DNA from 2 places in the Rhodoferax sediminis genome. Region 2 is predicted to be linked to the other one. Evidence: predicted binding sites of a transcription regulator. Region 2 holds the regulator's gene; the other holds the start of a gene.
What was found. The regulator sigma-54, encoded in region 2, starts transcription at its own class of promoters, with help from an activator protein. The targets are predictions, from matches to a motif close to TGGCANGNAANCTGCTTT.
Positions count from the first base shown of each region.

Region 1: a site for sigma-54 is predicted at 1,280-1,297, ahead of glnA (type I glutamate--ammonia ligase). Genes of this name have one in related genera too.

Region 1 covers NZ_CP035503.1:1,431,744-1,435,830, forward strand. Annotated here, with positions in the region: gene EUB48_RS06875 (EI24 domain-containing protein) at 1-313, shown strand, start outside; gene EUB48_RS06880 (competence/damage-inducible protein A) at 264-1,136, shown strand; gene glnA (type I glutamate--ammonia ligase) at 1,348-2,763, shown strand; gene EUB48_RS06890 (hypothetical protein) at 2,925-3,425, shown strand; gene glnL (nitrogen regulation protein NR(II)) at 3,422-4,087, shown strand, end outside.
Region 2 covers NZ_CP035503.1:261,546-265,632, reverse strand. Annotated here, with positions in the region: gene EUB48_RS01300 (THUMP domain-containing class I SAM-dependent RNA methyltransferase) at 1-968, opposite strand, end outside; gene EUB48_RS01295 (RNA polymerase factor sigma-54) at 965-2,557, opposite strand; gene lptB (LPS export ABC transporter ATP-binding protein) at 2,712-3,506, opposite strand; gene lptA (lipopolysaccharide transport periplasmic protein LptA) at 3,503-4,087, opposite strand, start outside.

The sequences.
Region 1 (4,087 bases), 1.2 Mb from region 2:
CCGCCGCCATCGGGGCTGGCTGTTGGGCATTGGCGTTCTCTCGGGCTACCTGGGCGCCGCGCCCAGCATCGTATGGGCCTCGGGCGCGCTGTTTGCGGCCGCGTTTGTGATCCTGGTGCCGGTGGCGATCTGGATCTACACCCTGATCTTTGCATTCTCGTCGCTGTGGTTCTCGCACTATTGCCTCACGGCCCTGGAAAACCTGCGCGCACAGAATACTGCTTTGGTGCCGCCCGCCCCGATTGCCCCTGCTGCCTTGCCCCATGACCTCCATCCAGACCCCGCCACAACCCCTCAAACACCCGCATCCTGAAGAGCGGCCCCATTTCGGGCTCATCATCGTCGGTGACGAGATCCTCTCGGGCAAGCGTGCCGACAAGCACATGCCCCGGGTCATCGAATTGCTGGGCGAGCGCGGCCTGCAGCTCGACTACGCCGAGTGCCTTGGCGATGTGCCCGAACGCATCACAGCCACGCTGCGCCGCGCCTTCGCCTCGGGCGATGCGGCGTTTTGCTGTGGCGGCATCGGCGCCACACCCGACGACCATACGCGCCAATGCGCAGCCAGGGCGCTTGGCGTGCCTCTTGAATTGCACCCGCAAGCCGAGCGCCTGATTCGCGAGCGCATGCAGGATATCGCCAGGGAGCAGGGCACGACCTACGAACCGGATCGGCCGGATAACATCCACCGCCTCAACATGGGCGTCTTTCCCCAAGGCGCACAGCTGATTCCCAATCCCTACAACAAGATTCCGGGCTTCAGCTGTGCCGGCCCGGGCGGTGGCGCGGTGCATTTCGTGCCGGGCTTTCCCGTCATGGCCTGGCCCATGATCGAGTGGGTGCTCGAGCACCATTACGCGCACCTGTTCCGGCAAGCCGCTTACGAGGAAAAATCGGTCATCGTGTTTGGCTCCATGGAAGCGGCGCTCACGCCCTTGATGGAAGAAATCGAGCGAGTGCATGCGGGCGTCAAGGTATTCAGCCTGCCCAGCGTGGATCACCCCGAATATGGCCGCCATATAGAGCTTGGCGTGAAGGGTGATCCGGCCGCGGTGGCTGCCGCCTACCCGGTCTTGCTGGCAGGGCTGCACGGTTTTAACGCGCAATTAGGCCCCGAATTGGTGCGTAAAACTTGATGCACCAATAAGGTTCGGCGATACAGCGTACCAATATGGTGCATTCCAAAACCCGCTGGGCCAAAAAAGCGGGCGCGAGTCGGCGACAACGTACCGCCTCAAGGCAGAATACGAGGCTCGGCCCAAAACAGACGCGTCGGCTTTGGCACAGAAACTGCATTAGCTTGCCGTTCCCAGAATTTTTTAACCAACTTCCAACCAGGAGAAACTGATGGCAAAGACCGTCGCAGACGTGATGAAAATGGTGAAGGAAAACGAAGTCAAGTTTGTCGACTTCCGTTTCACCGATACCCGCGGCAAAGAGCAGCACGTCACCGTTCCCGCTTCACATTTCGATGAAGATAAATTCAGCGCCGGGCACGCGTTCGATGGTTCATCCATTGGCGGCTGGAAGGGCATCGAAGCCTCCGACATGCTGCTGATGCCGGACGCCAATACCGCCAACATCGACCCGTTTTACGAAGAAACCACGCTGTTCATGAGTTGCGACGTGCTCGAGCCCGGTGACGGCAAGGCCTATGACCGCGACCCGCGCTCGATCGCCAAGCGCGCCGAGGCCTACCTCAAGGCCTCCGGCATTGGCGACACCGCCTTTTTCGGCCCGGAGCCCGAATTCTTCATCTTCGACGACGTGCGCTGGAACACCGACATGTCGGGTACTTTCTTCAAGATCGAAGAATACGAAGCGCCCTGGAACAGCGGCAAAAAGCTCGAAGGCGGAAACCGCGGCCACCGTCCCACCGTCAAGGGTGGCTACTTTCCCGTGCCACCGGTCGACAGCACGCAGGACATGCGCGCTGAAATATCCCTGGTTCTCGAGTCGCTGGGCGTGCCCGTGGAAGTGTTCCACCACGAAGTGGGCGGCGCCGGCCAGAACGAAATCGGCACCAGGTTCAGCACGCTGGTCGAGCGTGCCGACTGGACCCAGATCCTCAAATACGTGGTCTGGAACGTGGCCAACGCCTATGGCAAAACCGCCACCTTCATGCCCAAGCCCATCGTCGGCGACAACGGCTCGGGCATGCACGTGCACCAGTCGGTCTGGAAAGACGGCAAGAACCTGTTTGCGGGCGACGGCTACGCCGGCCTGTCGGATTTTGCGCTGTACTACATCGGCGGCATCATCAAGCACGCGCGCGCGCTCAATGCCATCACGAATCCCGGCACCAACAGCTACAAGCGCCTGGTGCCCGGCTACGAAGCCCCGGTGAAGCTGGCCTACTCGGCCAAAAACCGTTCTGCCTCGATCCGCATTCCGTATGTGGCCAACCCCAAGGGCCGCCGCGTCGAAGCGCGCTTCCCCGATCCGCTGATGAACCCGTACCTCGGTTTTGCAGCACTGCTGATGGCGGGGCTGGATGGCGTCGAAAACAAGATCCATCCTGGCGAAGCCGCGACCAAGGACCTGTACCACCTGCCGCCCGAGGAAGATGCGAAAGTGCCAACCGTCTGCCACAGCCTGGACCAGGCGCTGGACCACCTGGATGCCGAGCGCGGCTTCCTGACCAAGGGCGGCGTGTTTTCCGACAGCATGCTGGACGCCTACATCGAGCTGAAGATGGGTGAAGTCACGCGCTTGCGCATGGCCACGCACCCCATTGAGTTCGACATGTATTACTCGCTGTAATCGCGAGGAAGCTGAAAAAAGGCGGCCTGTGCCGCCTTTTTTATGGGCGGCCGATCCGTACTGGCGAGCCGTCGGCGCCTGGTGCTGGGCAAATTTTGCGTTCGAAGTTGATTGGGCGATACTTCAATGAACTTCCCTGGCGTGTCATGCTCGGAAACTGTATGAAAAAAGCACTATTGATCTCACTTCTTCCGTTCGCCAGCGTCCTTCTCGCCGCCAGCAGCTTTGCCCAGAGCCAAATCTACCGCTGCGGCAACGAATACACCAACAATGCCTCGGACGCCAAGGCCCGTGGCTGCAAGCCCTTTGCGGGAGGCAACATCACCATCGTGCCGGGCACCCGGCCCAGCACGGCCGCGGCACCCGCGCGTGCCGGCGCTGCCCCGCAGCCGCGGGTGGGCGCTGCCGACCAGCGGGCCCGCGATGCGGACGCACGCGCCATCCTGGAGTCGGAGCTGAGCAAGGCCCAGGCCCGGCAGACCGACCTGCTCGCGCAGTACAACAATGGCCAGCCCGAAATGCTGGGCCCCGAGCACCGCAACCACCAGAAATACCTCGATCGCGTGGCGGAACTCAAGGCCAGTATCGATCGCAACCAGAGCGATATTGATGGTATCCAGCGCGAGTTGAGCCGCCTTCCTGCGCCAGCTGCAGCACAATAGACGGCTTGAGCAAGCCCGCCCCTACTGCCGCCTCGCGTTTCCAGGCGTTTGACCTGCTGGCGACGCTGGTCGCCGTGGTGCACACCGACGGCACGGTGCTGTTTGCCAATGCGGCGCTTGAAGACGCCATCGGTGCCTCGCGCCGCACCATCGAAGGCTCGCAGTTTCCGGGCTTTTTCACTGAACCCCACATCCTGTCTAACGCCCTGAGCGGCGCCGGCAGCAACGAGTTTGCCGCGCTGCGCTATGACGCATGGCTGAACCGCCTGAATCACGATCCCATTCCCGTGCATGTGATCGTGGCGCAGACCGAGAGGCCGAACGAGATCATTGTGGAATTGCTGCCGCTGGAGCAGCAGGCCCGGCAGGATCGCGAGGAGCGGCTGATCGACCAGGCGCAGGCCAACAAGGAGCTGATCCGCAACCTGGCGCACGAGATCAAGAATCCACTCGGTGGCATCCGCGGCGCGGCGCAGCTGCTGGAGATGGAGATCGACTCGCGCGAGCTGACCGAATACACCCAGGTCATCATCCACGAGGCCGATCGCCTGCAAACCCTGGTGGACCGGCTGCTGGCGCCGCACCGCAAGCCGCATGTGGTGGGCGACGTGAATATCCACGAGGTGTGCGAACGCGTGCGCGCGCTGGTGCAGGCGGAATTC
Region 2 (4,087 bases):
GCGCCGCCTCCGGCCACGCCGGCGACCTCGATGCGCTCGCCATAGGGAGGATTCACCAGCATCACGCCGCTGGCCGCCGGCGGCAGCCGCTGCAGTGCGTCGCCGCCGCGGAATTCCACCGCGGCGCCGACGCCGGCGCGCGCCGCGTTGCGCTGCGCGAAATCCACCATCCGGTGCGCCACGTCACTGCCAAATATGGGTGCGGCCGGTGTCGTTTGTGCCGCCAGCGCTTCGTTTTTGATAGCGGACCAGACATGACTCTGGAACGGCAACAGCTTCTCGAAGCCGAAGCGGCGCAGCGACCCCGGCGCGATGCGGCAGGCGATTTGCGCCGCCTCGATCGCGATCGTGCCGCTGCCGCAGCACGGGTCGTACAGCGGCGTCGCGGCATCCCAGCCGCTGGCGGCCAGCATGGCGGCGGCCAGCGTTTCCTTCAGCGGGGCCTCGCCCTTGTCCTCGCGCCAGCCGCGCTTGAACAGCGGCTCACCCGAGGTGTCGATGTAGAGCAGGGCGCGGTCGGTCGTCAGGTGCAGGTAGATACGCGCGTCGGGCCACTGGGTGTCCACGTCGGGGCGCACGCCGCTCTTGTGGCGGAAGCGGTCGGCAATCGCGTCCTTGATTCTGAGCGCGGCAAAGTTCAGGCTGGTCAACGGGCTGTGCTGCGCCGTGACCTCGACCTTGAAGGTCTGCCGGGTCGTGAACCAGATCTCCCAGGCCACGCTGGCGGCGGCGTGGTACAGATCCTGTTCGTTGCGATACTCGGTGTTGGAGAGCTCGACCAGCACGCGCTGGGCCAGCCGGCTGTGCAGGTTCAGCAGCAGCGCATCGCGCCACGACGCGTTAAGCTGCACGCCGCCGCGCAGCGTCTGCAGATCCCGCTCGGCGGCGCCGGTGATGCGCTGCGCCTCCAGGCCCAGCAAGGCTTCCACGCCGGCCGCGCAGGGCAGAAAAAGTTGCAGCTGGTTCACAGGGTTTTTCTCAGGTTGGTGGGGGCGATCCGCAGCGCCTCGCGGTATTTGGCCACGGTGCGGCGCGCGCACTCGATGCCCTGTTCCTTCAGCATGTCGGCAATCTGGTTATCGCTGAGCGGCTTGCAGGGATCTTCAGCCGCCACAAACTGCTTGATCAGTGCGCGCACTGCTGTGCTCGAGGCATTGCCGCCGGTTTCGGTGCCCAGGCCCGAGCCAAAGAAGTATTTGAGCTCGAAGGTGCCATACGGCGTGGCCATGTACTTGGCGGTGGTCACGCGCGAGATGGTGGACTCGTGCAGGCCGAGTTCGTCGGCAATCTCGCGCAGCACCAGCGGGCGCATCGCCAGCTCGCCGTGCACAAAGAAGCTCTTTTGCCGCTCCACGATGGCGTTGGCCACGCGCAGGATGGTGTCGAAACGCTGCTGGATGTTCTTGATGAACCAGCGCGCCTCCTGCAGCCGCTGCTGCAGCGCCGCGTGGTTCGACGCATCGCGCCCGCCGCTCTTGTGTTGCTTGAGTGCATTGGCATAGATGTCGTGCACGCGCAGGCGCGGCATCACGTCGGGATTGAGCTGCACGCGAAACTTGGGCTGGCCGCCGCGCCCGACGTTGGTCACGATCACGTCGGGCACCACGATATTGCGCTCGACCTGCACGAAGCGCCGCCCCGGCTTGGGCTCGAGCCGGCCGATCAGCGCCATGGCGGCCTTGACCTGCGCTTCAGTGGCGCCGCACAGCTGCACCAGTCGCCGCACGTCGCGCCGCGCCAGCAGGTCCATGGGCTGGGCGCACATGCGCAGCGCCACCTCGACGACCTCCTGGCGCGCCGGGTCGCCGTGATCAAAGTCCTGCAGTGCGCGCAGCTGCAGCGCCAGGCATTCGCCCAGATGCCGCGCGCCGACGCCCGTGGGCTCCAGGTGCTGCAAGAGCGACAACGCCACCGTGAAACACTGCACCAGTTCCTCCACCTGCGCCTCGTCGGTGCCGGCCAGCCCTTCGGCCAGCGACTGCAGCGTGTCTTCCAGGTAGCCGTCGTCATTCAGCGATTCGATCAGGAAGTGCAGCGCGGCGCGGTCTTCCTGCGACAGGCGCAGTGAGAGCGCCTGGCGGTGCAGGTGCGACTGCAGCGATTCCTGACTGCCCGCCAGCTCGGTGGCATCCATTGCATCCGCGTCGCCCAGGTTGTTGCTGCGCGCGGGCGCGTCGCCGCCCCATTCGCTGTCGTCGGGCCGGACCTCGCTGGTGCCGTCACCGTCCCAGCTTTGCTCTTCGTCGCGGCCCGACAGCGGAAATTCAGCATCATTTTGAGCTGTAGCCCTCATGTCGTCCTGGCTACCAGCTACCGAATTAGTAGCAAAATCGGTGTCACGGTCGTCTTCGCGCACCCGCGTGTCGGACTGCGCCAGGCCGAATTCCTCGCGCGGCGCTTCCAGCTCGGCGACCTCCAGGAACGGGTTGTCATCGAGCATCTGCTCCACTTCCTGGCTCAGCTCCAGCGTCGAGAGCTGCAGCAGCCGGATCGACTGCTGCAGCTGCGGCGTCAGCGCCAGATGCTGCGAAATGCGAAGTGACAGGCCCTGCTTCATGGCGTCAGGCGACCGCCGCGCCGCCCCAAGGAGAAGCAGTACACGCAATGGCAAGCGCGGGGAGCACCCGGCCGGCGCCGGGCCGCCCCAAGGCGGCCGACGGCCCCCTCGGGGGGCAGCGCAGTACACGCAGTGACAAGCGTGGGGGCCATATTCACATGCGGAAATGCTCGCCCAGGTACACCCGGCGCACATCGGCGTTGTCGACGATCTCCGAAGGGGTGCCCTGCGCCAGCACGTGGCCATCATTGATGATGAAGGCATGGTCACAGATGCCCAGGGTTTCGCGCACGTTGTGGTCGGTGATGAGCACGCCGATGCCCCGGCTCTTGAGGAAAACGATGATGCGCTGGATCTCGATCACCGCGATCGGGTCGATGCCGGCAAATGGCTCGTCGAGCAGGATGAAGCGCGGCTGCGTCGCCAGCGCGCGCGCAATCTCGACGCGCCGGCGCTCGCCGCCCGACAGCGACAGCGCGGACGAATCGCGCAGGTGCTCCACCCGCAGGTCCTGCAAGAGCGTCGTGAGACGCTCCTCGATCTCGCTTTTGGACAGCGCACGGCCGGCCTGGTCGCCATCGGCGCCATGGCGCTGCAGCTCCAGCACCGCGCGCACGTTTTCTTCCACCGTGAGTTTGCGAAAAATCGACGCCTCCTGCGGCAGATAGCTCAGGCCCAGGCGCGAACGGCGGTGGATCGGCATGTGTTCGACCGGGCCGCCGTCGATGGTGATCTCGCCGGCGTCGGCCCGCACCAGGCCCACGATCATGTAGAACGAGGTCGTCTTGCCTGCACCGTTGGGCCCGAGCAGGCCCACCACCTCGCCTTTTTGCACCGACAGCGACACATCCTTCACGACCATGCGGCTGCCATAGGTTTTTTGCAGGTGGCGCGCTTCGAGCCGGCTCGGCACGTCGCGCACGGCATGCGTCGCTGCGTCGCCCGTCACTTTGGATCCCCGCCGAGGGTGCTGCTGGGACGCAGTACGGGTGCCGGCACAGCAGGCGCTGGCGCCGTGCCCGCCGGCGCGGAGGCAGTGGCCTTGGGTGCCAGCATGGCGCGGATGCGCGTGCGCGCGGGGCCGCCCGCAACGCCGCCCGTCGGATTCGTGACCGTGCCATCCACGGTGAACACGTCGGTTGCGTTGTTGTAGGTGATCAAGGCCCCCGTGGTCTCGTCGCTCAGCGTGGCGCCGGTGTAGCGGCGCAGGATGGCCCGCTTGATGAATTTGACGACGTCCGCCTTGCCGTCGTACTCGATGGTTTCCGACTCCCCCTCGATGTACTCGTCCACGCCTTCGCGCTTTTGCCGGTAGAACGCCAGCTTGCCGGGCTCGGCCGTGACGGTGGCGTATTGATAGCCCTCGGGGTCCTGGCGCACGTCGACCCGGGCGCCGCGAATGATGATGGTGCCCTTGGTGACGACCACCCGGCCGGTGAACACGCTGGTCTGGTTGAGGTCGTCGTAGCGCAGGGCATCCGCCTCGATATTCATCGGCTTGTTGCTGTCGGCTTTTTCGGCCAGCGCGCC